3 regions of the Marinobacterium sp. xm-g-48 genome follow, and region 1 is predicted to be linked to each of the others. Evidence: predicted binding sites of a transcription regulator. Region 1 holds the regulator's gene; each other region holds the start of a gene.
The links. Region 1 encodes sigma-54, which starts transcription at its own class of promoters, with help from an activator protein. Its sites were predicted from a motif close to TGGCACNNNNNTTGCTNT; they were not measured.
Positions count from the first base shown of each region.

Region 2: the regulator sigma-54 is predicted to act here: its motif matches at 6,201-6,218, upstream of glnL (nitrogen regulation protein NR(II)).
Region 3: the regulator sigma-54 is predicted to act here: its motif matches at 5,591-5,608, upstream of XMG48_RS00105 (amino acid ABC transporter substrate-binding protein).

Region 1 covers NZ_WBYQ01000001.1:524,324-534,025, forward strand. The annotation lists gene XMG48_RS02680 (YhdP family protein) at 1-2,972, shown strand, start outside; gene yjgA (ribosome biogenesis factor YjgA) at 2,982-3,503, opposite strand; gene mgtE (magnesium transporter) at 3,506-4,861, opposite strand; gene XMG48_RS02695 (HPr family phosphocarrier protein) at 4,891-5,160, opposite strand; gene rapZ (RNase adapter RapZ) at 5,169-6,029, opposite strand; gene XMG48_RS02705 (PTS sugar transporter subunit IIA) at 6,032-6,490, opposite strand; gene hpf (ribosome hibernation-promoting factor, HPF/YfiA family) at 6,503-6,793, opposite strand; gene XMG48_RS02715 (RNA polymerase factor sigma-54) at 6,846-8,345, opposite strand; gene lptB (LPS export ABC transporter ATP-binding protein) at 8,376-9,101, opposite strand; gene lptA (lipopolysaccharide transport periplasmic protein LptA) at 9,104-9,613, opposite strand; gene lptC (LPS export ABC transporter periplasmic protein LptC) at 9,588-9,702, opposite strand, start outside.
Region 2 covers NZ_WBYQ01000010.1:4,081-13,782, reverse strand. The annotation lists gene leuS (leucine--tRNA ligase) at 1-1,588, shown strand, start outside; gene lptE (LPS assembly lipoprotein LptE) at 1,598-2,086, shown strand; gene holA (DNA polymerase III subunit delta) at 2,090-3,136, shown strand; gene trmL (tRNA (uridine(34)/cytosine(34)/5-carboxymethylaminomethyluridine(34)-2'-O)-methyltransferase TrmL) at 3,163-3,618, opposite strand; gene glnG (nitrogen regulation protein NR(I)) at 3,664-5,073, opposite strand; gene glnL (nitrogen regulation protein NR(II)) at 5,075-6,130, opposite strand; gene glnA (glutamate--ammonia ligase) at 6,455-7,861, opposite strand; gene typA (translational GTPase TypA) at 8,251-9,702, shown strand, end outside.
Region 3 covers NZ_WBYQ01000001.1:17,086-26,787, reverse strand. The annotation lists gene tviB (Vi polysaccharide biosynthesis UDP-N-acetylglucosamine C-6 dehydrogenase TviB) at 1-415, opposite strand, end outside; gene XMG48_RS00120 (ELM1/GtrOC1 family putative glycosyltransferase) at 406-1,254, opposite strand; gene XMG48_RS00115 (branched-chain amino acid aminotransferase) at 1,420-2,421, shown strand; gene glnE (bifunctional [glutamate--ammonia ligase]-adenylyl-L-tyrosine phosphorylase/[glutamate--ammonia-ligase] adenylyltransferase) at 2,458-5,313, opposite strand; gene XMG48_RS00105 (amino acid ABC transporter substrate-binding protein) at 5,649-6,665, shown strand; gene XMG48_RS00100 (amino acid ABC transporter permease) at 6,740-7,960, shown strand; gene XMG48_RS00095 (amino acid ABC transporter permease) at 7,970-9,070, shown strand; gene XMG48_RS00090 (amino acid ABC transporter ATP-binding protein) at 9,073-9,702, shown strand, end outside.

The DNA of each region.
Region 1 (9,702 bases):
ATTATCTTGTCGGTAATTTATCAGCCAATAGCTTGCAACTTGTACTGCCCGATGAGCTTGGTGAGCTGGCACTAGAGCAGCTTTCAACAAATTTCTCTGTTCAGTCGGTTGATCGTGATTATCAGCTGCAACTTCAAGACTTTTCAACCCTCTATCAAGGCAGTGAATTCTCACTGCCACCGACTGCGATCGATTTAAGTACTGGCGTCAATGGTTGGATGGCTAATCGAATTCAACTGGCTGAGCTTAATCTATCAGACCTGTCGGCTCTTGCGCTTAACCAGCCTTTGGGTGATCAAAGCAGAGAGGTGATTAAATCGCTCTCTCCCGGTGGTTTAGTCAAAGGGTTAACCGTTGATCTTAGCCAGGGATTTGAAAACCTCTCTGTGGTCGGTGAGTTGTCAGATGTGTCGGTCAAATCCTGGAAAGGTTCACCTGCTGCATCACAGTTGAATGGTTCGTTTTATGTTTCAAGTGACCGCGGCTGGGTAGATATTGACAGTCAGCAGCTTGTCATGGAGTTCCCAACGGTCTACGACTGGGCATTGCCGTTTAATTTTGCGCAAGGACGTGTTAACTGGCAGCTCCACAGTGATTATGTGGCCGTTGGATCTGATCTATTAGAGCTGGGGTTGAATAACATCCGAACACGAGGCCAGTTCTCGATTGATCTACCCTATGATAAAGAGCAACAAGCGCTACTTAATCTATCGATGGGGCTTAAGGGTGCAATAGCCCGAGAGGCTCTACTGCTAACTCCGCCTAAGGTTGTCGGTGAAGGGCTTTATAGCTGGTTAAACAGAGCGCTGATTCAAGGTGATGTCAAAGAGGCCGGTTTAGTTCTGGTGACTCCGACTAGGCTTGTGGCTGATAGACCTAAGCCATTGAGCGAGCTCTACGTAGCGGTAGAGAATACAACACTAGATTATCAATCACCCTGGCCCGTGTTGAACCGGGCCGAAGCCATCATTCATGCTCGAGATGGGGCAGCTCGTGTTCAGTTAGAGCAGGGCAGTGCTGCAGGTACTGAGATCGGTTTTGCAGATCTTTGGATGGAGAGTGGGTCGGGTGAACTCGAGACCTTGTTAGCGATTGAGGGTTCAGCTTTTGATTTGAACAGCCTATTTCACAGTGAGGCGTTGGCCAACAGCGTTGGCAATAAGCTAGGGGATTGGCAGCTATCGGGTAGTCATAAATCTTTAGTGGATCTATACGTTCCTCTCAAAGGAGGGGCCCCTAAACTGCAGATTCAATCCGAGCTGAATCGTGGTGTCTTTATATCTGAAACCCAACGGGTTGCCGTAACGGATATAGATGGCACAGTTAATTTTAATTTGGCAAGTGGACTGTCGGCTGAGGGTTTGAAAGCAAGCTTCTTAGGTCGAACATTTGATGTTGATATCTCAAATGACTCAACCGCAACTGATATTCAGATTGCTGGTCGAATCGATTCTCATAGGTTAATGCAATGGGCCGGTATCCCACTGTCAGGTGTCATCTCGGGTGAAATTCCACTCAACTCGACATTAAAACTCTGTTCTAAACAGTGTCAATCGACTCTAAAAGTGGAGTCTCAATTAACCGGTACCCGAGTAGATGCTCCAGACTATTTAGCACATCAATCTTCCGATATTAGCCGCTTGAGCCTACTGATGACCCTGCACTCATCACCAACAATACAGCTTAATTATGCGGATCGTTTAAAGGCTCACCTAAATTTAGATTCACCCTTAACCGGTAATATTCGTCTAGGCGGAAATCAGGCGAGCTATAAAATATCTGATCGCCTTCACATTGATGGATCCCTTCCTTCAATTGAAGTTGAGGAGCTACTTGGGTTTATTGATGCTCTATCAGAGTCAAAAACTGGAACTAAAGAGGGGCTTTCCGTTACGACAGCGATCGAGATCGGACAGCTGAATGTTGGAGCGCTTAAATTTGAGTCAATCCTTGCTGAAGCTAGTAATTATAATGATCTGTGGTCTATTGTACTGGATGGTCGTGATATTCAGGGTGTTATAGATTACAAGCTTGCAGATTCCAGCTTGGACTTAAATCTTCGCCACCTTCACCTGCGCACACCAGAGAGCGATCCATCGATAATAGAGCCAGAAGTTCCATTGCCTGATCCGACTCCCATCGAGGTGATTAGCAAAATACCTTCAACCAACCTTCTGATTGAAAATCTTGTGTGGAATGATGATCAATGGGGCCGTTGGACAACCCATCTACTTTCATCCGGTAATAGCCTCTTGATCGATCAATTGGAGGCCGATGTCGCAGGTATCAGCTTAACTGGACAGGGTATCTGGTCAGTTGGTGAGGGCGAGCAGAGTCGCATTGCCCTGAGCGCAAAAGGCAGTAACCTTGCCGACTATCTTGAGTCGATGGGTGATCCAAGGGCGATAGAGACGAAAAGTCTCTCCATTGAGTTTGCACTGAGCTGGCCTGGTGCACCTTGGTCATTCAGTCGTTATCGCCTAGGAGGTGATCTGCAATTTGACCTTCGAGATGGGCAGATTACTGAAGCAAAAGGTAACTCAGCGCTTCTTCGATTGTTCGGAATACTCGATTTTAACAATCTATTTAAACGTCTGCGCCTCGATTTTAGTGACCTTTATAAATCCGGTATCACCTTTGATAAGCTGGTCGGTAAGTACCATTTAGAGGATGGGGTTGCTAAGACTCAAGATCCACTCATTATGAGAGGCGCCTCGGCTGATTTGACTGCAGAGGGCTCTCTGAATCTTATCAATAGAACGGTGGATAAACGGGTCGATGTGATTTTGCCATTAACCGGTAATTCACCGCTGGCCGCCGTTCTGCTTGGAGCCCCTCAGGTGGCAGGTGCCCTGTTTCTTATCGACAAGTTGATTGGGGATAAGATCAACGAAGCGACTAAACTGAGCTATTCAATGACAGGCCCTTGGCGAGAACCTGTGCTTGAAATCATTAATAAGAGAGATCGTTAAGATTTATCCTCAAGACTCGTCATCTAAGTCACGAAGGTACTGAAATATCTTTCTGAAGTTGGCCGGTGGCTTGTTCTCTTTGCGCTCTTTTTGAGCATTTCGAATCAAAGCTCGTAGATGCTGCATATCACAGTTTTCAAACTTCTCCAGTACTTCAGAGAGCGCAGACTTGTCTCCGGTTATTAGCCGCTCACGCAACTGCTCAAGTGCATGAAACTTCTGGTTGTGAGCAGCGCTAGCCGAGTCGAATTGGTCAATGGCGACACGAATCGCATCGGCATCTTCTGTGCGCATCAATTTGCCGATGTACTGCAGTTGACGTTTTTTCGCACCATTAGAGGTGATTCTTGTCATCTCTGCACAGGCCTCTGCGAGGCGTTCAGACATGGGGACTTTCGCTTGTTGATCAAGTCGTAACTCAGTGATGCGACCACCCAGTTTTTGAAGCTCTTCAGCTTCTCGTTTAACCTGGCTGCGGCTGACGAGTTCGATCTCTTGATCACTCTCTTTTGAAAAATTTTTACTGCTCATAATTAACCGTAGAAAAAGGTGGCTAGTCCGAGGAAGGCAAAAAAACCTACCACGTCTGTAATGGTGGTGAGTAATACACCCCCGGCTAGTGCTGGATCGATTCCCGCTTGCTTAAGGGTCAGTGGCAGAAGACTGCCTGCCATAGCGCCCGCGACTAGATTGATCACGATGGCCATTGCGATCACTATACCGATGGTCATATCTTGGAACCAGAGGACAGCAATGGCGGCCACTACAACAGCCCAGAGTGACCCGTTGATGATGCTAACGATTAACTCACGGTTAAACAGCCAGCCAATATTGTGTCTTTCAATGTGTCCAAGTGCTTGGCCACGAATGACAAGAGTGAGGGTTTGACTGCCGGCGATACCACCCATTGAGGCGACGATTGGCATCAGTACTGCCAAGGCTACAACCTGATCGATGGTGGCTTCGAATAGGCCAATGACGGCCGAGGCCAAAAAAGCAGTAATAAGGTTAATTCCCAGCCAGACTGCACGACGGCGACTGGTTTTTAGTACCGGAGCAAAGGTGTCTTCATCCTCGTCCAGACCGGCCATGCTCATCAGTGAGTGATCGGCGTCTTCTCGAATGACGTCGACTACGTCATCGATGGTGATACGACCTAGAAGCTGTCGATCCTCATTGATAACAGGGGCCGAGATCAAGTCGCGCTGTTCGAAGATGCGAGCTACCTCTCGTTCAGGAAGATCGGCAGGGATCGCATGGTCATTCTCGGTCTTCATGATTTCACGAACCAGCATCTGTGGGTCTGAAATGAGAAGTCGAGTAATAGGAAGTACACCGATTAGTGCGTTGCGTTTGCGACTCACCACGAAAATACTGTCAGTACTGTCAGGAATCTCACTGTGTCGACGTAGATAACGAAGCGCCGTCTCAACCGTGATATCAGGTCGAATGGTTACCGTATCGGTATTCATCAGACCGCCGGCCGTATCATCGGGGTAGGAGAGTACCGCTTCAACCCGTTGGCGATTCTGCAAATCCATGTTTTGCAGCATCTCTTGCATGACTGTGTCAGGAAGCTGCTGAAGAATATCGGCTAAGTCATCGACATCGAGTGACTCTGTCATCGCCAGAATTTCTGCCGCGTCTAAATCGCTGACAATTTCAGCCTGAATATCTTCACCGAGGTGCTGTAGAACCTCACCCTCTATCTCTGGGTTGAGCAGGTTCCATACAATGCGACGTTCGCGAGGAGGGGTTTTCTCTAGAAGGTGAGCAACTTCCACAGGCCGCATGCCCTTGTTGAGCATGTAGCGAATCTGTTTGAGATTATCTGATTGAAGGGCTTCGCTTAACGTATCTAGAGCGATCGGTGCTTCGTCCGTACTCATGCAGCCCTCCTTTACGAGTAGGTTAGACTCTACTCATCTTCGTCAAAACGGTTATTTATGATCTCAATCACGGCATTCATCGCGGCGGATTCATCAGCGCCATCCGTTTGTATGATTAGATCTGTTCCTTGGGATGCAGCCAACATCATAATGGCCATAATGCTTTTAGCATCGACTGTTTTGCCATCTTTTGTGATTTTGATGTCACAACCAAACTTACCTGTTACGCCAATAAGTTTAGCCGCTGCACGCGCGTGTAGTCCCAATTTGTTGATTATAGTAACGTTTTTTTCAATCATTGCGAAACTTATTCTGATAATTCTCGATGGCGTACTTGGATGTTATCCATTCTGTCAGCAAAGCGAGATGCAAGGCTCTCCGCAATGTATACAGAGCGATGTTGGCCGCCCGTGCAACCAATGCCAACAGTAACATAGCTTCGATTATTGGTTTTGAAATGGGGAATCCACTTCACAATGAACTGCTCTATGTCATTAATCATTTCATTCACTTCATCGGAAGCGTTGAGAAATTTTTTAACCGGTTCATCTTTCCCAGAGAGAGGGCGCAACTCTACAAACCAGTAGGGGTTAGGAAGCACCCTGACGTCAAAGCTGAAATCAACATCTAATGGAACGCCGTGCTTGAAGCCAAAGGATTCAAACTGCAAAGAGAGCGCTTGCTCTTTACGCTGTGCTACCCTCAATTTAATGGTGTCACGCAGTTCATAGAGTGAAAGCCGAGTGGTATCAACTCTCATGTCTGCAGAACTTGCGATGGGTTCAAGCAGATCTCGTTCTAAGGCTATTGCCTCTTCCAGTCCAATATCTTGGTTGCTCAGCGGGTGTTTTCTTCGAGTGGCGCTGTACCGTTTCAATAGGGTCGCTTCTGATGCGTCAAGATAAGTGATCTCGATGCCTATATCTTCTCTAGCCCTCAAGGATTCCATGATTTCTGGGAAGGCTTTTAGGTCGGTATGCTGGTTGCGGGCATCAATGCTCACAGCAATCAGGGGTGCGGTATTCTGGTCGTTAAGCATCTGCTCGACCAACGCTGGCAATAGCGTCGCCGGTAGGTTGTCTATGCAATAGAACCCAACATCTTCAAGTGCTTGCAAGGCGGTACTCTTCCCTGAACCACTGCGACCCGAGATAACAACGACTCTCATGATCAGACCTTTGATAGCTCAGTTGCTTTATTGAGTAGGGCCTCAGAATTCGTGCAGTCTCTGAGTGAATTAAGGGCTTCGGGCTTGCTGAACAGCTCGGCTAAACCAGCCAGTGTCTTAAGGTGCTCATCATTTCCATCATCGGGCACGATCAGTGCGCAGACAAGATCGACCGGCGCTGAATCGATTGAATCAAAATCGACACCGTCATCAAGTGTGATTAAGCAGGCGGATGCTGTTGAGCAACCTGGGATCCGACAGTGTGGTATACCCACGCCAGAACCTATTCCTGTACTGCCTAACCGTTCACGATTGAGAAGGCCTGTAAAAATTTCATCTTCTGTCACGCCATCAACTGAAGAGGCCAGCTTTTCGCTGGCCACTTGTAGAAGGCGTTTTTTACTGGCGACTGACTCCCGGCAGGCGGTTGTTTCAGTCGTCAGTAGGTCACCTAGTTGCATGTTGTCGTTCGTTTATTTGTGAGATTTCATTTTTTCTTTATGCTTGATGATTTGGCGATCAAGCTTATCCACTAAGCCATCAATCGCTGCATACATGTCATCATGCTCATCAGAAGCGACCACTTGGCCACCGGCTAAGTGAACATCAGCCTCGGCTTTTTTACCCTGCTTTTCGACACTGAGAGTAACTTGTACATTCTGAATGTTGTCGAAGTGACGTTCTAGCTTATCGAACTTGTTACGTACGTATTCACTTAGAGCTTCAGTCAGGTCCACGTGATGACCAGTAATATTTATCTGCATATGACTTCTCCTCGTCTTAGGCGGAGTGAAAAAATGAGGCCGCCCACCTCAATTAAACCAAACGCTTTCTCTCATTTGAAGGTGGAATGTTGAGAACTTCGCGATATTTAGCAATGGTTCGTCTTGCAACATTCACCCCCTCTTCATCTAGTAGTGTAGCAAGCTTACTGTCACTTAGTGGCTTGCGAGGGTCTTCTTCTGAAATTAATTTTTTAATGATTGCTCGAATCGCAGTTGATGATGCACCACTGCCGTCACTGGTAGCCACCTGACTCGAAAAGAAATATTTCAATTCAAAGACACCGCGCGGGGTGTGCATGTATTTTCGAGTTGTAACACGGGAGATGGTGGATTCATGTAGATCAACGGCTTCAGCAATGTCGTGAAGAATAAGAGGCTTCATCGCCTGTTCACCCTGTTCAAGAAAACCGATCTGTCTGGAAACGATCTCCGTTGAGACCTTTAAGAGGGTCTCGTTGCGGCTTTGTAAACTCTTTATGAACCAGCGTGCATCCTGGAGATGGTCTTTTAAAAATTGGTTCTCCGCGGAGTTGTCTGCACGTTTAATCATGCCTGAGTAGACATCATTGATACGTAGTTCAGGGACTACGTCGTTATTGAGAGTGAGTGTCCACTCCCCCGCGCGTTTACGCACGATCACGTCCGGTACGATGTAATCAGTATCACCCAGATCTAACGAGTCCCCTGGTGTTGGGTTAAGTGATTGAATTAACCTAACCACCTCTGACAGTTGCTCCTCTTTGAGCCTCATACGGCGCATCAAAGATTTAAAGTCTCGACTGCCCAACAGATTTAAATAGTCGGTCGCTAGGCGCAGAGATTCGGCTCGCCAAGGGGTCTCTATGGGTAGCTGTCTTAACTGGATTTTCAAACACTCTGCAAGATCACGGGCACCGACACCGGGTGGGTCAAACTGTTGAATACGGTGAAGTACTGACTCTACCTCATCCATTTCCACTTCAAAAAAGAGTTCAGGTAGCTCCTCTTGGCAGCTGAGAAGAATGTCCTGCAGATCGGTGATCAGATAGCCACGATCATCGATAGAGTCAATAATCATCTCAGCAATGTATCGATCAACATCGCTGAAATTAACCAGATTCAGTTGCCAGTTAAGGTGGTCTTGGATGGTTTCAACCGCAGCGTCATTATCACCTGGCATCCAATCATCATCACGATTGGAATTTGAAGAGCTTTGGTAAGTATCGTCCCATTGACTGTCGGTTGAAAGCTGTTCAGGGATGTCATCAGTAGACCAGCTATCTTCCGGCTGAGACGATTCGAACGTCTCTTCGATCTCTGAATTAGATTGGGTCTCATCTGAGGTTGATGACTCTTTTTGCTCAATGCTTTGAGAGTTCTCTTCACTCTGATCTTCTTCATCGGCTACCTCCAGTAGTGGGTTACTATCGAGTGCCTCTTGAATCTCTGTCTGTAGCTCTAAGGAGGAGAGTTGCAGCAATTTGATCGCTTGCTGCAATTGTGGGGTCATGGACAGGTTCTGTCCGACTTTGAGCTGTAAAGAGTGCTTCATTAAAATGATAATTACTTAAAAGTGTGAGAGTTACAAGCGAAAATCATTGCCCAGATAAGCCTCTTTAACGGCTTGATTCATCATGATCTGCTCAGGCTCACCCTCTGCAAGAATGTTACCCTCACTAACGATGTAAGCCCGTTCGCAAATGTCGAGAGTCTCTCTGACATTGTGATCGGTTATCAGGACGCCAATACCTCGATCTTTAAGGTGCCTGATGGTCTGTTTGATGTCGCTTACAGAGATGGGGTCTACACCAGCAAAAGGCTCGTCCAGTAGGATGAAGTCAGGGTCGTTTGCTAGGGCTCTTGCAATCTCAACTCGGCGTCTCTCACCCCCAGATAGGACCATCCCTTTGGACTCTTTGATGTGAGTGATATGGAACTCTTCTAGTAGAGATTGAGCTTTCTCGTGTTGTTGATCTTTGGTCAGGTCTTTTCTCTGCTCCAGTATGGCCATCAGGTTATCGTAGACACTCAGCTTTCTGAATACAGAGGCCTCTTGCGGAAGATAGCCTAAGCCGCGTTTTGCGCGCTCATGAATAGGCATTCTAGTGACGTCGTCGCCATTGAGACGAATGTTGCCTCGATCCGCTCTGACCAGACCTACAATCATATAGAAGCAGGTTGTCTTACCCGCACCGTTGGGCCCAAGCAATCCGATAATCTCACCAGGCTCAACAGTGACGGACACATCTTGAATAACAGAGCGTCCTTTGTAGCTTTTGGCTAGGTGAAGGGCTTCGAGTGAACTCATGGTTAATTATCTTTTTTAGGCTGAAGAACCATTTTGACACGCTGGCTTCCGCTCTCACTGCTAAAGGCTTTTACTTTAGAGTTCGCCATGTCGTAATTAATTTTGGCGCCAGTGAACTCGTCACCACCCTGAGTCACTCTGGCGTTCCCCGTAATTAACAGCAGTTGAGAGCTTACTGTGTAATCTAGAGTTGAGCCCGTTGCATAGGTAATCTCTTGGTCCAGTTGAGGGCGTTGTTCGAAGTAGGCTGGAGCACCTTTTGAGATAATCTGATTGATGGCGTCATCATTACCACGTAACAGATCGACGGTTTCACCTTTAAGCACCATTGATCCCTGGGTGATGATGACGTTGCCTGTGTATCGAGTGACTCCTTTGGCCTCATCAATATTAGCTGAGTCTGCCTCTACGTAGATGGGTTCGTCTCGATCGGTTGGCAGCGCTAAAGCTGATCCACTAAGAACAACTGTAAAGGCTAGAAATAGGTTACTGGTCAGTGCTCGAAGCGACATAGGCCCCCCTCACGGTTGAATGAAGATCTAAGGTGTTTAATTCCGTATTCAGTGTCATGCCAACCCCTTTGGTTGAACCCTGGTTGTTC
Region 2 (9,702 bases), on a different contig from region 1:
TGTCATGGCGGTTCCTGGACACGACCAACGTGACTGGGAGTTTGCAACCAAATACGGACTGAACATCAAACAGGTCATCAAGCCTCTGTCCGACGATCAGACTGTCGACTTGACGCAAGAAGCGTTCACAGAGAAAGGCGTTCTGTGCAACTCGGGTGACTTTGACGATCTAGAGTTCGAAATGGCGTTTAAAGCCATTGCGACTGAACTGAACAACAAAGGTCGCGGTCATACAACCATCAACTTCCGCCTTCGCGATTGGGGTGTTTCACGCCAACGCTACTGGGGCGCACCGATCCCGGTTGTTAATTGTAATAGCTGTGGATCAGTACCCGTACCTGAAGATCAGCTGCCTGTGCTTCTGCCAGAAGAGGTAACCTTCGACGGCGTCGGTTCACCGATTAAAAAGATGGAGAGCTTCATCAAAACAAGCTGTCCAAAGTGTGGCGCAGATGCAGAACGCGAAACGGATACCTTCGACACCTTCATGGAGTCAAGTTGGTACTTTGCTCGCTATGCAAGCCGTTACTCAGACAGTGCGATGCTGGATCCTCAAGCAGCCAACTACTGGCTCCCTGTTGATCAGTACATCGGTGGTATCGAGCACGCTATTTTGCACCTACTCTACTCACGCTTCTATCACAAACTACTGCGTGACGAGGGTCTAGTAAACTCTGATGAACCTTTCACTCGCCTACTCTGTCAGGGCATGGTTCTAGCCGATGGCTACTACTACGAAGATGAACAGGGCGGTAAGGTTTGGATCTCACCGGTTGATGTAGAGACTGAGACAGACGAGAAAGGTCGTGTGACCAAAGCCACTCATAAAGAGACGGGTAAAACGCTGATTCACGACGGCATGTCCAAGATGTCTAAGTCGAAAAACAACGGCATCGACCCTCAGGTTATGATCGATCGATACGGCGCCGATACGGTTCGTCTATTCATGATGTTTGCGGCACCACCAGAACAGTCACTAGAGTGGTCTGACTCAGGTGTGGAAGGTGCACACCGTTTCATCAAACGTCTCTGGAAACAGGCACACGACCATATCGCAGCCGGCCCAGCATCAACTTTAGACACGTCCAAGCTGAATGATGGGCAGAAAGAGCTGCGCCGTAAGACTCATGAAACCATCCAAAAAGTGACGGATGATATTGAGCGCCGCCAGACATTCAATACAGCCATTGCCGCTGTCATGGAGCTTTCAAACAGTATCGGTCGATTCAACGATGACTCCGAGCAAGGACGTGCTTGTAAACAAGAAGCGCTTAGCGCTGCTGTCCAGCTGTTGTCCCCGATCATTCCACACGCAGCCGATCAGCTGCTGACTGAACTGACGGGTGCAAGCCAAAATGATAGCTGGCCAAGCGTTGATGAATCCGCTTTGGTACGTGATAACATCGAGATGATTGTGCAGGTTAATGGCAAACTTCGTGCTCGTATCAATGTTGCCGCCGATGCCGATAAGGACACAATTTTGCAACTGGCCCTGGCTGAAGCTAATGTTCAGAAATACATGGAAGGCCTAACGCTGCGCAAAGAGATTGTTGTACCAGGCAAACTGGTCAACATCGTCGTCAGTTAGGAGTAAAAGATGAAGTTGTCACGTACGTTCGTTGCAGGTTTCGCCATGCTGTTTCTAACAGCTTGTGGCTTCCACCTAAAAGGGCTTTATGAGGTACCACCAGCGTTACAGCAATTAACTCTGGTCGAAAACACCACACAGCCCACTTCGTTAGGCAGAGAGCTGACAACTCAACTGCAACGCAACGGCGTGACCCTAACATCCCGAGCTAAGCTTAAACTGATCGTTGAATCGGCACGCTACAATCGCCGCGCGGTGATTCTTGATGCCAATGCAGATGCACAAGAGTACGAATTGAGCGGTGAAGCTCAATTTGCCATCTATCAAGGTGATAACACAGCGCCCGCCATTGAGCGCCGAGTCAATGTTCAACGCAGTGTTACCGAAACTTCAGACACCTTGGCGCAAGAGACTCTGGAAGCGCGCTACCGCTCAGAGATCAATCGTGCACTGGCTGAACAGATTATTCGCCAATACCTAAGTTTCGTTCCGCGCTAACCTATGAAAGTTAGAGTTGATCAGCTACCTCAGCAGCTCAACAAGCTAAATACTGCGCTACCGGTCTACCTTGTAACCGGGGACGAAACACTTCAACACGACGAAAGCTGTGACGCCATTCGAGCCCATCTTCGCGGTCTAGAATTCACTGAACGAGAGCTCTATCACATCGATTCCAGCTTTAACTGGGACAGCCTGATGGAGGCCGCCAATAGCCTCTCTCTATTTGCAGAGCGCAAAATTATTGAGTTACGACTCGGTTCACAAAAGATCAAAAAAGCCGAATCAGATCTGCTACAACGCTATCTAGAGAACCCTGCGCCCGATACGGTGATATTCATTTTGGCTGATCGACTCGATGCCGGTGCGAAAAAGAGCGCCTGGTTCAAGCTGGTCGAAAAGCTCGGGCTAGTGGTTGAAATCTGGCCCATTGAAGTTGACCAACTCCCGCGCTGGCTAGCGACACGCCTTCAATCTTTTCCAATCTCTATGGATCAAGAGGCGATCGGCGTCTTAGCCGATCGTGTAGAGGGCAACCTACTCGCGGCACAACAAGAGTTAGAGAAGCTCTCTCTGCTCTACCCCAACCAAACCCTTGATGCCAACCAGGTTGCCGAGGCGGTTGGCGACATGTCACGATTTGATGCCTTTGCACTTGCAGATGCGGCGATACAAAGACAACCTGCAAGAGTACAACACATTCTGCAGGCGCTAAGACAAGAGGGTGTCGAACCGACCTTCATACTCTGGGCCATTTCACGTGAGTTGCGCACGCTAAGCAGCGTGATTACAGAGATATCAGAAGGGAAGAATTACGATACGATTGCGAACAGACTGAGACTGTTTAGCAAACGTAAAACCGCTATTCGCAATGCCAGTCGTCAGATTAAAGTCTCGGAGATTGAGCAGTTACTGCGACTTTGTGGACAAGGTGATCAGGCCGTTAAAGGACAACTACCGACCGACCCCTGGTTAATAATTGGACAGATCTGCTTACGCCTAGCGGGTGTCGAGATGGCTTCACTCCATACCCAACACTCAGCCCCTTAAGCAAGCCTAACCACCTCAGACCTTAGCTACTTGGCTCCCGCAAAAGAGAGCTGCCGCCACGCCTCATAAACAACAATGGCACAGGCATTAGACAGATTCAAACTGCGTGAATCAGGGCACATCGGCAAGGTAATTGCATCGGTCGAATCGATGACACTCTGAGGCAGACCCCGTGTCTCCGGGCCCAATAGAATCATATCACCCGATGCAAAATCAGCATCGGTATAGGCGCGATCCGTTTTGGTCGTCATCGACCATACTTTTCTTGGGGAGACTGATTGAATACAGGCTTCTAATGACTCATGAACTTTCATAGAGGCAAACTCGGCATAATCCAATCCCGCTCTGCGCAGGCGCTTATCATCCAGCTCAAAGCCGAGGGGTTTAATCAAATGAAGGGAGAAACCCGTGTTAGCACACAGGCGAATAATATTTCCGGTATTGGGTGGTATCTCGGGTTCGTAAAGAGCAACGTGAAGCATATCGGCACCTAAACTGTTAGATGCCGATTGTAGCATTAAGCGACTCTAATCCGCCTCAATACCCAGCTCTTTTAGCTTGCGGGTTAGGGTATTTCGCCCCCAGCCTAAAAGTTCAGACGCATCACGTTTACGGCCACCCGTATGTTTAAGCGCAGTCTCTATCAACACCTGCTCAAACTGACGTTCAGCCTCTTTGAGGATGCCCCTCTCCCCTTCAAAGAGACGCTGATCAGCCCAGCCACGCAGTGCTTGTTCCCAATTACCATGAACAACAGGGCGTTCATTTGAGGACTCTAGAAGCTCTGGTGGTAAATCAGAGACAAGAACCTCTCGACCAGACGCCATCACGGTAATCCAGCGACAGGTGTTTTCCAGCTGTCGCACATTACCTGGCCAAGTCAGATCGCGCAGAAAACGCTCTGTTTCCGGCTTAAGAATCTTAGTCTCAACGCCCAGCTCTTTCGCCGAACGTGACAAAAAGTGGCGAGCGAGACGAGGAATATCTTCACGACGCTCATTTAACGAGGGGATGTGAACTCGAATCACGTTTAGACGGTGGAACAGATCCTCACGAAACTTGCCCTCTTTAACGAGGTTTTCGAGATTTTGGTGGGTAGCTGCAATGATTCGAACATCAACTTTAACCGGTGTATGACCACCGACACGGTAGAACTCACCGTCAGCAAGAACACGCAAGAGTCGAGTTTGAGTATCCGCAGGCATATCGCCGATCTCATCAAGGAACAGTGTGCCACCATCGGCCTGTTCAAAACGGCCACGGCGCGAAGCTTGAGCTCCGGTAAAGGCACCCTTTTCATGCCCGAACAGTTCAGACTCAATCAAGTCATGTGGAATAGCCGCCATGTTCAATGGAATAAACTCATTACCCGCACGCGGACTGTGGCGATGCAGAGCATGGGCCACCAGCTCTTTACCTGTACCAGACTCACCATTGATCAATACAGTAATCGGGGAATGAGACAGACGACCAATGGCACGGAACACCTCCTGCATAGCCGGCGCCTCACCAATGATCTCAGGTGTATCATCTTCAACAATCACTTCGGTTTGTTGACGCTGCTCTTCAACGTGCTGCACCGCTCGCTGAACCAGCGCTACCGCCTCATCAATATCAAATGGCTTAGGCAAGTACTCAAAGGCACCACCTTGATAAGAGGCAACCGCGGAATCTAAATCTGAGTGAGCGGTCATGATGATAGTCGGAATGTCTGCATAATCAGCTTGAAGCTGCTCTAGCATCTCAAGACCATCAATGCCCGGCATACGAATATCGCTGATAATCACATCAGGCTGTTCACGCTTAATTTTACGCAGCAACGCATCGCCCGACTCAAACACTTCTGTCGCCAAGCCACTGCCAGAGATCGCTTTCTCTAAAACCCAACGTATTGAGCGATCATCATCTACTATCCAAACGGTTGCTGGCTTAGCCATCTCAACTCTCCAAAGGAATTAAAATTTTAAAATTTGTTGTACTGGGTTTCGAGGCGACCTCGATTAAACCCTGGTGCTGACCAATAACAGATTGGGCAATCGATAGTCCCAACCCAGACCCTTCCGCACGACCGGTCACCATCGGATAGAACACGGAATCTAAAAGATCCTTTGGTATGCCCGGACCGTTATCGATAATCTCTACGCAGCAGACCAGTCGATGCTGCTCTGCGCCCAGCGTAATTCGTCTGAGCGCTCGTGTTTTCATACGGATTTGCGGAGCGGCTGTTTCAGACTCTTTCAGGGCCTGCATCGCATTTCTGCAGATGTTTAAAACCGCTTGGATCAACTGTTCACTGTCGCCGTTAAACTCCGGCAGACTTGGGTCGTAGTCACGAACCAACTGAATCTCTTGCTCGCTTTCAACTTCAATCAGAGCACGCACACGCTCGAGCACCTCGTGAATGTTCACCGGGTGTATGTTGGGCTTCTTGTAAGGCCCCATCAGACGATCCACCAGATTTCTTAACCGATCCGCTTCATCGATGATAATTCCGGTGAACTCTTTAAGCCCCTCATCATCCAGCTCGCGCTCTAGCAACTGTGCAGAGCCGCGAATCCCGCCCAACGGGTTCTTGATCTCATGTGCCAAGCCACGCACAAGCACTTTGGCGGTGGCATGTCGATTCAACATCTCCTCTTCACGCTCAATTCGAACCAGGCGATCACGTGGGTGCAACTCCATCAGTAGAAACCCATTCGGTAACCTTGAGATGGTGTAATCCGTCATCAACTCGTTACCACCAAAGGTAATCAGAGCGGCTTCGCGTTTACTGACATGCTGTCCCGTCGCAGAGACACTCTCTAATAGCTTGAGCTCCTCTTCGGAACCAATAAAGAGATACTCGATGTGTGAATTTTTTAAGCGTTTAAAGCTACCCTCTAACAGAACCTCAGCGGCCGGATTCATATACTTCAACTCGAACTTCTGCCCCAGTACCAATACAGCCGTATTGAGGTTTTCAAGAATCAATTTGTACTGTTGCGATCCGAACATTAGGTATTCCCAAGGGTTTTGATGACTTAACAGCTCTACTCTAGCGTTAAGCCTTAATAGCTCTACTTAATAAGCAAAAAGGTTGCCAACTCAGCGAAACCCAGTAACCACGGGCTTTTGAGTTTTAGCATGCACAATAGAATGGCATATATGAAGATATTATGCACCATTTTGGTGCGAGGTGTTTTGTGCGCATCCATGCGCCTGCAGGATACTGTTCGTCCTGGCATACCCTGCTCCTGCGCATCCATGCGCCTGCAGGATACCGTCCATCCTGGACATAAAAAACCCGGCAGGTGCCGGGTTTTTTGAATCGATAAGATCTTAAACTGAGTAGTAAAGATCGTATTCGATTGGGTGAGTTGTCTGGCTCACTTGAGCACACTCTTCACGCTTAAGTTCGATGTAAGCGTTTAGCATGTCTTCAGTGAATACGCCGCCGCGAGTTAGGAACTCGTGATCAGCTTCTAGAGCGTCCAGAGCTTCTTCTAGTGAAGAACAAACCTGTGGGATCTGAGCAGCTTCTTCAGCTGGTAGATCGTAAAGGTCTTTGTCTGCTGCATCGCCAGGGTGGATCTTGTTCTGGATACCGTCAAGACCCGCCATCATTAGCGCAGAGAACGCTAGGTATGGGTTAGCGATTGGATCAGGGAAGCGTGTCTCGATACGACGGCCTTTAGGGCTAGTTACGTATGGGATACGGATAGAAGCTGAACGGTTACGAGCTGAGTAAGCTAGCATAACTGGTGCTTCGAAGCCTGGAACAAGACGCTTGTACGAGTTAGTACCTGGGTTACATAGAGCGTTAAGCGCTTTAGCGTGCTTGATGATACCGCCGATGTAGTAAAGAGCTTCTTCAGATAGGCCCGCGTATGCGTCGCCAGCGAAGATGTTAACACCGCCTTTAGATAGAGACTGGTGAACGTGCATACCAGAGCCGTTGTCACCAACGATTGGCTTAGGCATGAACGTAGCTGTTTTACCGTAAGCGTGAGCAACGTTGTGAACTGCGTACTTAAGAATCTGAACTTCGTCAGCTTTCTTAACAAGGGTGTTACCTGCCACACCGATTTCACACTGACCAGCAGTTGCTACTTCGTGGTGGTGTACTTCTACGTGCAGACCCATCGCTGTCATCGCGTCACACATTGCAGCACGAAGATCGTGTAGAGAGTCTACTGGTGGTACTGGGAAGTAACCGCCTTTAACGCGTGGACGGTGACCTGTGTTACCGCCTTCGAATTTGCTGTTAGAAGACCATGCAGCTTCTTCAGAAGATACAGTGTAGCCACAACCAGACATGTCAGAGTGGAAGTGAACTTCGTCAAATACGAAGAACTCTGGCTCTGGACCGAACATAGCGCTGTCAGCGATACCTGTTGATTTCAGGTACTCTTCTGCACGCTTAGCAACAGAACGTGGATCACGCTCGTAACCAAGACCTGTAGCAGGCTCAACGATGTCACAACGGATGATGACTGTTGCATCTTCAGAGAATGGATCAACGATAGATGAAGAGTCATCTGGACGAAGGATCATGTCAGAGTCGTTAATACCCTTCCAACCTTGGATAGATGAGCCATCAAACATTTTGCCGTCTTCGAAGAAGTCGTCACCCATTTCGTGAACTGGGATAGTTACGTGCTGCTCTTTACCTTTAGAGTCTGTAAAGCGAAGGTCGATCCACTTCGCGTCAGTTTCTTTGATCAGATTTAGTGTCTGTTCAGACATTATGGCTCTCTCCATTATCAGATATTGCCAGACTAGTAGCCTTGGGTTTAAGCCTGCACCATGCAAGCTCAGTCTTCCTAACGAGCTAGCAAACAGTATGCCAACTCGAAAAAAGTCTTTATTTACGGTGATTTACCGCATCAGCAACGAATCACCAATGACAATAAACGCACCAATTTGATGCACACCTAAAACATACGCACCACAATGGTGCTTTAAACTATTACTAGTCTGTCGATGTGTGCCAATATGATACTCCAGCCAAAAAATTTTGCACTAGATTCGCTTCTAACAATTGTTCATATGGTCCAAATTTATTGGCTATTAATTCGCCTTGATCACGCTCGACGCGTATAATCCGCGCATCTTTAATTAATGAGACTCACCTCGTGATCGAAAATCTTCGCAATATCGCCATCATCGCACACGTCGACCATGGCAAAACCACCCTAGTTGATAAACTTCTAGAGCAGTCAGGTACCCTTGGCCGTCGTGATGAAGGCGCTGAGCGCGTCATGGACTCAAACGACCAAGAGAAAGAGCGTGGCATCACCATCCTTGCCAAAAACACCGCCATCACTTGGAACGACTACCGCATCAACATCGTCGATACTCCTGGGCACGCCGATTTCGGTGGTGAGGTAGAGCGTGTTATGTCGATGGTTGACTCGGTCCTTCTGCTTGTTGATGCAGTTGATGGTCCAATGCCACAAACACGCTTCGTTACTCAGAAAGCCTTTGCACGCGGCCTTAAGCCAATCGTTGTTATCAACAAAATCGACCGTCCTGGTGCACGTCCAGATTGGGTTATGGATCAGGTTTTCGAACTGTTCGACAACCTAGGCGCTACCGATGAGCAGTTGGACTTCCCGATTGTCTACGCCTCAGCGATCAACGGTATTGCGGGTGATGATCACGAAGCTATGGCTGACGATATGACGCCTCTATTTGAAGCGATCATCAAGCACGTTGATGCGCCTCACGTCGATACAGAAGGTCCATTCCAGATGCAGGTCTCTGCGTTGGACTACAACAGCTTTGTCGGTGTTATCGGTGTGGGTCGTATCTCACGCGGTAAGATCTCTACCAACACGCCTGTTAAAGTCATCGATTCACACGCAAAAATGCGTTCAGGTCGTATCCTTAAGATCATGGGCTACCACGGTCTTGATCGTGTCGATGTCGACAGTGCACAAGCAGGTGACATTGTCTGTATTACCGGTCTAGACGAACTCAACATCTCAGATACGCTGTGTCACCCAGATGTTGTTGAAGCACTACCAGCACTCTCTGTCGATGAGCCAACCGTCTCTATGACATTCCAGGTCAACGACTCTCCGTTTGCCGGTAAAGAGGGCAAATTCGTTACCAGCCGTAACATCAAAGAGCGTCTAGAGCGCGAATTGATTCACAACGTAGCACTGCGTGTAGAGCCGGGTGATAGCCCTGAGAAATTCCGTGTATCAGGTCGTGGTGAACTTCACCTATCGGTACTGATTGAGACCATGCGCCGTGAAGGCTTCGAACTTGGCATCAGCCGTCCTGAAGTAATTCAGAAAGAGGTAGATGGCGAAATCCACGAACCTTACGAGATCGTTATGATCGACGTTGAAGAGCAGCACCAGGGCTCGATCATCGAAGAGCTAGGCATGCGTCGCGGTGACATGACGAATATGGAAGTTGACGGCAAAGGCCGCTGTCGCCTGACCTTTATGATCCCTTCTCGCGGTTTGATCGGCTTCCGTAGCCAATTCCTAACCATGACGTCTGGTACTGGTATCATGAACTCAATCTTTGACCACTACGGTGTGGTGAAAGAGGGTGAGACGGTGACTCGTAAC
Region 3 (9,702 bases), 510 kb from region 1:
TCACAGGGATACAATCTTCCTCTGTAGCACCTGGGTATACCGTCGACTCATAAATAACAATGGAGCCCTGGCTGATCACGCGACCAAGCAGCTCAGACGCTTTAATCAATGGGGATAGGTCAGGCTGTTTATGGCCATTAATCGGAGTGGGTACAGTTACAATAAAGATTGAGCAATCTTTAAGTTCTGTCTCTTCAGCAGTAAAGCTTAGGCTCTGCGCTTCGCTCAGTTCTTCTAGGCTAACCTCAAGCGTTGAATCTTTGCCACTGGACAGCTCATCAATACGTGCTTGGTTAATATCGAACCCAACAACCGAACGACTCTTTCCAAACTCAACAGCTAATGGCAAACCAACATAGCCAAGCCCAATAATGGCTATTTTTGCTTCAACATAGTTTGGCAGTTTTACAGCCATGCTCTCTCCAAAATAATCTCTGCGCAGCGAACTGCTTCTCGAAAATTCGACACTGGATTGGCCGGTTTTTGGTCGGCTGTAGCGCCCACTAAACCTTGCTTTACCAATGCATCGATGCCCTGTTGCGTTCTTGAATTAGGCGTAGATTCTAAACGTATCAGCGAAACAGTGCACCCGGCGCTTAATGCTTCGTAGACCATTGAGACACTGTCTGAGCTGACAATCACCTGTTCGGTGGTTGCTAAAGTGCTGGGTAACCAATCACTATCGACTGAATCAGGCTCAATTAATCTGATGCTCGTTTTCGATTCAAGCCGTTTTAATAGGTCGCTGGGGGTTCTTCGAGAGGTCGCTACATTCAATAAACCAATGGATGGTTCAGTTAGCTCGTCGATCTGCTCAATAATGCGATCATCATCCCAGATCACGTGCTTACTTGGCCCACCTAAAAGAACCAATCGACTCTCCGGCTGTTTATTGGACGGTTTCATTCGATTGATAGCTCCCTTGGTCCTTACAACACGATCATTAGCGGGGGGCGCATCATGCTCTGGGACCAGGGCTAAATTAAAGAAGCTGTAAGGGAGGGATGGACGCATCAGTACGACATTTTTCGCCCCAAAACAAACGGAGAGCGCCCAATTCCAAAAGTGAGTGGCTCGACCTGCACTGATAATCAACTTAGGGCGATCTGAAGCAAACATTACGCTACTGATGCCCTTCAGCGGAAGGGTTTTGAACGTCAGATTCGGATTAAACTCAAGCAACGCTTCAACCAGCCCAAGGGACTGATTAACGTGCCCAGGCTTTCCATCACTGATGATCCAGATATCTGCCACAACAAACCTTTTCGCTTATAGATTCCTAAGGATAAACAGTTCCCGCCCTAAACACACTTCAATTTAATAAATATCGATTCCAATTTTCCCTCTATGGCTTACAATTGATCGATTAAATTTTGGCGCACTGTATCGATTCAACAGAACAGTTGTAATTTTAGGAAGATTTTCATGGCAGCATTTGGTTCTCTCTTTATGCCAGAGATGGCGATAACTTGGTTTGATGGCGACAGCTGGAGCCCAACTGAAGTGGTCGCTAGTGACTCCATCTCATTTCATCCAGGCGCACATGTGCTGCACTACTCAAGCACCTGCTTTGAGGGGTTAAAGGCGTTTCGACATGCTGATGGTTCAGTCAAAATTTTCCGTATGGACAAGAACATTGAACGCTTTGCGCAGAGCAGCCGCCTTCTTGGTTTACCTGAGATTGATAAGGCGCAGACGCAACAAATGATCGAGTCAATCGTTCGACAGTACGCTGCAGATGTACCAGAGCCACCGGGTTCGATGTACATTCGTCCAACACACATTGGTACTGAGCCTGCGATTGGTAAAGCGGCGGTGCCGTCGGTTACCTCATGTCAATACATCCTTCTATCACCTGTAGGTGATTATTTCGCTGGTGGCGATAAAGCACTTCGCCTACTGGTCGACGATGAAGCGATGCGCTGCCCTCCACACATGGGCATGATCAAGAGCGGTGGTAACTACGCTGCAGCCATGGGACCCATCTTAAATGCCAAAGCCCAATACCAGGCGGATCAGGTACTCTTCTGTCCGGGTGGTGACGTTCAAGAGACCGGCGCTGCGAATTTCTTGCTTATTGATGGCAACCAGATCATCACAAAAGCGTTGGATGAGAGCTTCCTGCACGGTGTCACTCGTGACTCCATTCTGACATTAGCTCGTGATCTAGGCATGGATGTTCAAGAGCGCCAGCTTTCAGTAGAAGAGCTTCTGGAACGTGCTGCAAAACCAGGTTGTGAAGCGGCTTTGTCGGGTACGGCTGCCGTTCTGGCCCCTGTAGGTACTCTGATCTACAAAGATAAAGAGTACAAAGTCGGCAACGGTGGAATCGGCGAGACTACCGTTAAGCTTCGTCGTGCACTGAATGACATTCAGTGGGGTAAGGCCGAAGACCCGCACGGCTGGTTAACCCACCTATAAATTTTCAACTAAAAAGGGGCATCAGCCCCTTTTTATTTAGCGTATTTCTAACAGTACTTTCCAGATATTAGAAACGGCCTCTCGCATCTCAGACAGGGCATCTTTTGTTACCACTCCCTTCGCGTTTTGTAGAGTCTGGCGATGGCCTAATGCGCGGTAAGTTTTATAACTCTCGCTTAACACTTCAGCCTGGGTTTGATCCAAATAACCCGCATCCGCCAGAGCCTCAATAATGCGCACGTTATCAGTGAACTCATAAAGCGCAGCTGTCTCTTTAGCGTATCTGAGCACAAGGTACTGCACCGCAAACTCGATATCGACAATACCGCCAGCATCCTGTTTGATATTGAACGCTTCTGAACCCTCTGCAGTGCCAAGATGATCACGCATCTTCTGGCGCATTGCGATCACCTCTTCACGTAACGATTCAGCTTCCCTATCCTTACAAAGGACCTTAGCACGCACCGCTTCAAATTCGGCTTTAAGTCGACTCGACCCTGCCACTACACGGGCACGCACCAGTGCTTGGTGCTCCCAAGTCCAGGCTTCATTCAGTTGATAGGCCTCAAAGGCATTCAGGGAGCTGACCAATAGTCCAGAATTGCCAGAGGGTCGCAGACGCATATCGACCTCATAAAGCTGACCCGAGGTCGTGAAGGTGTTCAATATATGAATGATGCGCTGACCTAAACGCGTGAAAAAAACGTCATTGGCTATCTCTTTATTGCCCCCAGCAGTCATCAAATTACTGGGCGCATCATGCACAAAAACCAGATCCAGATCCGATCCATAAGAGAGCTCAATCCCACCCAATTTACCAAAGCCGATAATGACAAAGTCTTGATCGCATGGAACGCCTGCCGATCGCTGCGGCGTGCCATATTTAGTTGTCATATCGCGCCATGCGATCTGCAAAACCGCCTGAAGAATTGCTTCTGCTAGCCAGGTTAAGTAATCACTCACTTTCATCAGAGGCAATGCACCTGTGATATCCGCAGCAGCCACTCGCAGAATATGGGCATTTCTAAAGTAACGCAGCGCTTCCATTAACTGCTCAATGTCATCCTCTGGGATACGCATCAACTGCTGTCGTAACTCATTGGATAAAGCTTGTGCGTCCGGTGGATTGAACAGTGATGATGCATCAATCAGCTCATCAAGAAGGACCGGTTGATGAGCTAACTTCTCTGCAAACCATGGACTGGCTGAACAGAGCTTTACCAACTGCGCTCGAGCACTGGGGTTTTCGGCTAGCAGAAGAAGATAGGCTGAACGACGCACTACAGCTTGAATCAGCTGCAAAACCCGCTCCAAAGTCTCTTCTGCGTTTTCCACGCCCGACAGATCCCGGAGCAAACGAGGCAGCAGATCCAACAAACGCTCCTGCCCGACATTTTGCAACGCCTGTACCGTTCTTAACTGGCGCAGCGATACCAGTGCCTTCAACGCTCGATCGGTTTCGCTGTAACCCAGCTCTGTCAGATAGTGAGCCAGCGCCTCCTGATCTGCAAACTCCTCATGCCAGAGGCCCGTAAGATGCGCATCGCTCTCAGTTTGCTCGGCATTGCCTTCCTGATCCACTGGTGCAATAACATCTGCAAAGTGCTGTGAGACTCGACTTCGATGCTCATTTAGCTCTGTTAAAAGCGCCTCTGGACTCGTAAAGCCCATGGAGTAGGCAAGGCGCTGCATACCGAGATCATCAGCTGGTAGCTCTTGGGTCTGCTTATCTGCTTGCGCCTGAATCGCATGTTCCACATTACGCAGGAAGACGTAGGCATGGGTTAGCTCTGTCACAACCACGTCTGGAATGCCGACTACCTCTGGGAGAAGTGGCAATATGTTGCACAACTCTCGTTGCTGCAAACGTGTATCACGCCCGCCGCGGATTAGCTGAAAGGCTTGAGCGATGAACTCAACCTCGCGAATACCTCCGGCTCCCAACTTAACGTTATTCTCACGACCCTTTAAACGGTTCTCACGCTCAATCATCCCTTTCATTTCACGCAAAGATTCAAAGGCGCTGTAGTCAATGTACTTACGATAGACAAAGGGGCGCAGATCCTGCATCAACTGGGCGCCAGCTTCCTTATCACCCGCGATGATACGCGCTTTGATCAACGCATAACGCTCCCACTCACGCCCCTGTGTCTGGTAGTACTGCTCCATGGCATCAAAACTGGCAACCAATGGACCAGAAGATCCAAACGGACGCAGACGCATATCGACACGGAATACAAAGCCCTCGGCTGTGGGGGCATCTAAAACACGAATCAATCTTTTACCCAGTCGTGTAAAGAACTCTTGGTTGGATAGTGAACGGCGGCCACCTTGGGTTTCGCCATTGGCGGGGAAGGTAAACATCAGGTCGATATCCGAGGAGAGATTGAGCTCATGTGCCCCCAATTTGCCCATTCCAATGACGGCCATGCGTTGCAAATTTCCATCTAAGTCCATTGGCTCACCCAGATCTTTGACTAGATCTTGGTGCAGCCAATTCAATGCTGCATCAGTAGTGGCATCGGCCAGTTCGGAGAGCATCCGGGTGGTTTCTGTTAGATCGGCCAATCGGTTCAAGTCGCGCCAAATAATTCTAACCATGGCCAATCGACGCAGGCGACGCAGCGCAACACTCAGTGCCTCTTCACTCCCCACAGCTTCAACAGCCGCCAACACTTGCGCTGTTAAAGCACCTGTTGGAAGCTCACCAACATCAAGGTTTAACTGCTCAATCAATTCGGGATGACGCTGCAGCTGATCCGCAACATAGTCAGATCCCAATAGCACTCGATCTAACTCCGCCAACCGATTGTGATCTGATTCAAGCAGATCTCTTGCTGCTGAAACCTTTTGCTGCTGTTTTTCTAGGTAGTCATTCAATATCGCTGTCACTCAAACCACTCCGAAATCTTGCCAATAGGACTAATATACTGCGTTCAGTTATAAGAGGAACAGGACTTAAATCAAATTGCACCAATACTGTGCAAAAGCTCAATTTAAGCCCTACTTTAGTATTGACCTTTGAGTCAGAATGACACAATCTTAAACGAGTAAGCAGAGTGCTGGCGTTGGGTATTAAAGATTATTTGATCAAAACACCCCGTTATACCGTAACTTTCAGACAATTTTTAACGATGAATGTCGATGAAAATGACTCACTGAAAATTGTTGGCACACTAGTTGCTGTGGAAAAAGAACAACAACCTACTCAAAAGAGGATCTACATAATGGCTAAGAAAGCTTTACTAACCGCTTCTATCCTTGCTGCAACAATGACTGCTGGTGCAGTTCAAGCAGCTACTCTTGACGATGTTAAGAGCCGTGGCACCCTAACTTGTGGTGTATCTACTGGTCTTGCAGGCTTCTCTCAAAAAGATGAGAACGGCAAATGGAGCGGTCTCGACGTTGATATGTGTCGTGCGGTTGCAGCTGCAGTACTTGGCGATTCAGAAGCTGTTCAATACAAACCGCTAACCGCTAAAGAGCGTTTCACTGCGCTAGCGTCTGGCGAAATCGACATGCTATCTCGTAACACGACTTGGACTCACACTCGTGATACATCACTAGGTATCAACTTTGCTGGTACTAACTACTACGACGGTGCGTCATTCATGGTCATGAAAGACCTAGGCGTATCAAGCGCAACTGAGCTAGACGGTGCAAACGCATGTATCCAAGCGGGTACCTCTACTGAGCTTGCAATCGCTGACTACTTCCGTGAGAACGGCATGTCATACAAAGCGGTTACTTTCGATACCTCTGACCAAACTCGTCAAGGTTTCGAATCAGGTCGTTGTGACTTCCTAACATCAGACGGTTCTCAGCTAGCGGCACTTCGTATCGGTCTAGCTAACCCAGGCAATGCAGTGATTCTTCCCGAAGTTATCTCTAAAGAGCCTCTAGGCCCAGTAGTTCGTCAAGGCGATGACCAGTGGTTCAACATTGTTAAGTGGTCTCTAAACGCAATGATCGAAGCAGAAGAGCAGAAGGTCACTTCTGCAAACGCAGCTGACATGAAAGCGAACGGCAACCCAGCTAACAAGCGTCTACTAGGTGCTGAAGGTGAACTAGGTGCTAACCTAGGTCTAAGTGCTGACTGGGCTTACAACATCATCACTCAAGTAGGTAACTACTCAGAGTCGTTTGAGCGTAACGTGGGTATGGATTCACCACTTAAGCTAGCACGTGGTATCAACGCGTCTTGGCGTGATGGCGGTATCCTATACGCACCAGCTATGCGCTAAAACCGAAGCGATCTAAAAAGGGGCACAACAGTGCCCCTTTCTGCGTGAAAGCACTCTATTTTTAGGTTAATTCAATGTTCAAACAAAAAACCATTGAAGAGGTTAAGTCAGCGAGCCGTAAATCGAGCTCCGGAACCACCTCCAACGCCTTTTATAACAACCCACGCATCCGCGGTTTCTTCTATCAGATCGCACTGGTCGCTGGGTTGCTCTATTTCTTTGGCACCATCATTGGCAACACGCTGGCCAACATGGAAGCGACGGGGATCAAAACCGGTTTCGACTTCTTAGGCGCAGCTGCAGGCTATGATGTCTTGATGTCGTTGATCTCCTTTGAGTCGACCGACACCTACGGACGAATATTTGTTGTCGGTTTCTTAAACACCCTTTTGGTCTCGGCCATCGGTATCTTCTTCGCGACGCTACTTGGATTTATCTTTGGTGTGGCGCACTTCTCGCATAACTGGTTGATTCGTAAGATTGCTCTGGTCTATGTAGAAATCTTCCGAAACGTACCGCTTCTGCTACAGGTGTTCTTCTGGTACTTCGCCGTTCTATCCAGTCTGCCTGGCGCTCGCCAAAGCTTGAGTTTAGGCGAAGCTGTGTTCCTCAACGTTCGCGGCCTCTACCTACCTAAACTGATTGGCGGCGATCTATCATCTTTGGTCTGGATCGCTTTAGGCGCTGCCGTTGCAGGAATTTTTGTACTGCGTCGCTGGGCCAAAAAACGTCAAGAGCTGACCGGCCAACAGTTCCCTGTGCTGAAGACCAGCATCGCCATGGTGATTCTATTTCCATTAATTGTTGCAGCGTTAACGGGCTTTCCATTCACCGTTGAATACCCAGCTCTAAAGGGCTTTAACTACTTCGGTGGTATTACCGTCATCCCAGAGCTGATGTCGCTTGCCATTGCGCTGTCGGTCTACACTGGTGCATTCATTGCCGAAGCCGTGCGTGCAGGTGTGCAATCGATTCCACACGGTCAAACAGAAGCGGCTCGCAGCATTGGTTTGCGTGAGAATAAGATCATGTCATTGATCATCGTGCCTCAGGCAATGCGTGTCATTGTGCCGCTACTGAACTCCGAGTATCAGTCACTGGTGAAGAACTCTACGCTAGCGGCGGCGGTCGGTTATCCCGATCTATTCAACGTATTTGTCGGCACCGCTCTTAACCAGACTGGACAAGCGATTGAGACCATCTTTATGACCATTATCGTCTACTTTGTGGTCAATATGGTGATCTCGTTCCTCATGAACCGATTTAACAGCGCGGTTGCGTTGGTGAGCCGATAGGAGAGCATAATGAAAGAATTTCAGCCTATTGCAGCCCGCCCGGCACCGATTAAAACCGTCGGTTTTACAGCCTGGCTGCGTGACAACCTTTTCTCTTCGATCCCGAACTCGGTCGTAACCCTTTCAGTCATTGCACTGTTGGCTTACTACCTACCACTTATCTTTGACTGGGCTTTTTGGTCGGCAAATTTCACCGGCACCACAGAAGATGCCTGTGTCAAAGAGGGGGCTTGTTGGGTCTTTATTAACGCTTGGTCTTACCAATTCTTCTATGGGACTTACCCTGTTGAAGAGGTATGGCGTATCAACCTAACCCTAATCTTACTAGTGATGGTGATTGCGGCGTCATTCACACTGCCAAAATCGATTCGCCTGAAAGCTTCCATCACATCTTGGTTACTACTACCGATTGTGGGTATCGCTATCCTAGATGGTCGTTGGTTAGGTCTAGAGGTTGTCAGTACTGACCTTTGGGGTGGATTTACGCTCAACGTCTTTATGGCAGCCGCCAGCATTATCGTCGCCTTCCCATTCAGCTTCCTGTGGGCTTTGGGCCGTCGCTCAGAGATGCCATTTATCCGATCCGTTTCAGTTATCTTTATCGAGTTCTTCCGTGGTGTTCCGGTACTGTCGCTCTTCTTCATGGGCTCAGTCATGCTGCCACTCTTCTTTGCAGAAGGAACGAACGTCGATAAGTTGATTCGTGTCTGGTTGGTATTGATCTTCTTCATGTCAGGTTACATGGCAGAAGTGTTCCGTGGTGGTTTCCAAGCTGTCCCGTCGGGTCAATACGAAGCGGCAGATTCGATCGGCCTTAGCTACTGGCAGAAGATCCTGTTGATCATCTTGCCGCAGGTTATCAAAGTGTCGATGCCGAACATTCTGGCTACCTTTGTCATGCTGTTTAAGAACACAACCTTCTTGTTGATCATCGGCATCCCAGAAGTCGTTCAAACACTACAGACAGCTCTGTCTAACTCCTACTGGCTAGGTGGCCATGCGCTTGAAGGTTACCTATTCGTCTTCCTCGTGTTCTGGGGAAGCTGTTTCAGCATGTCGGTGCTTGCTCGCCGCATCGAACGTCAAATGAATACTGATAAGAGAGACTAATCATGACCGCAACTAACTCAGCAGCAGACTCTCAAGATGTCATCGTTATTGAGAACCTAAACAAGTGGTACGGTAATTTCCATGTACTACGTGATATCAATCTGCGTGTTAAAAAAGGTGAGCGTATCGTTATCTGTGGCCCGTCGGGCTCAGGCAAATCGACCACCATTCGCTGTATCAACCGCCTAGAGGAGTTCCAAGAGGGATCTCTAGTGGTTGACGGTGTCGAGATGATTGAAGATGTTAAGAATATCGAAAAGATCCGCCGCGACGTGGGCATGGTGTTCCAGCACTTCAACCTATTCCCGCACCTAACCATTCTGGAAAACCTAACACTCGGTCCGATCTGGGTTCAGAAGAAGCCAAAAGCGGAAGCTGAAGAGATCGCAATGAAGTACCTAGAGCGCGTTAAGATTCCTGATCAGGCTGATAAGTACCCAGGCCAGCTATCGGGTGGTCAGCAGCAGCGTGTCGCGATTGCGCGCTCCCTCTGTATGAACCCGAACATCATGCTGTTTGATGAGCCGACGTCAGCTCTCGATCCTGAGATGATCAAAGAGGTACTCGACGTCATGGTTGAGCTCGCTGAAGAGGGTATGACCATGTTGTGTGTGACACACGAGATGGGCTTC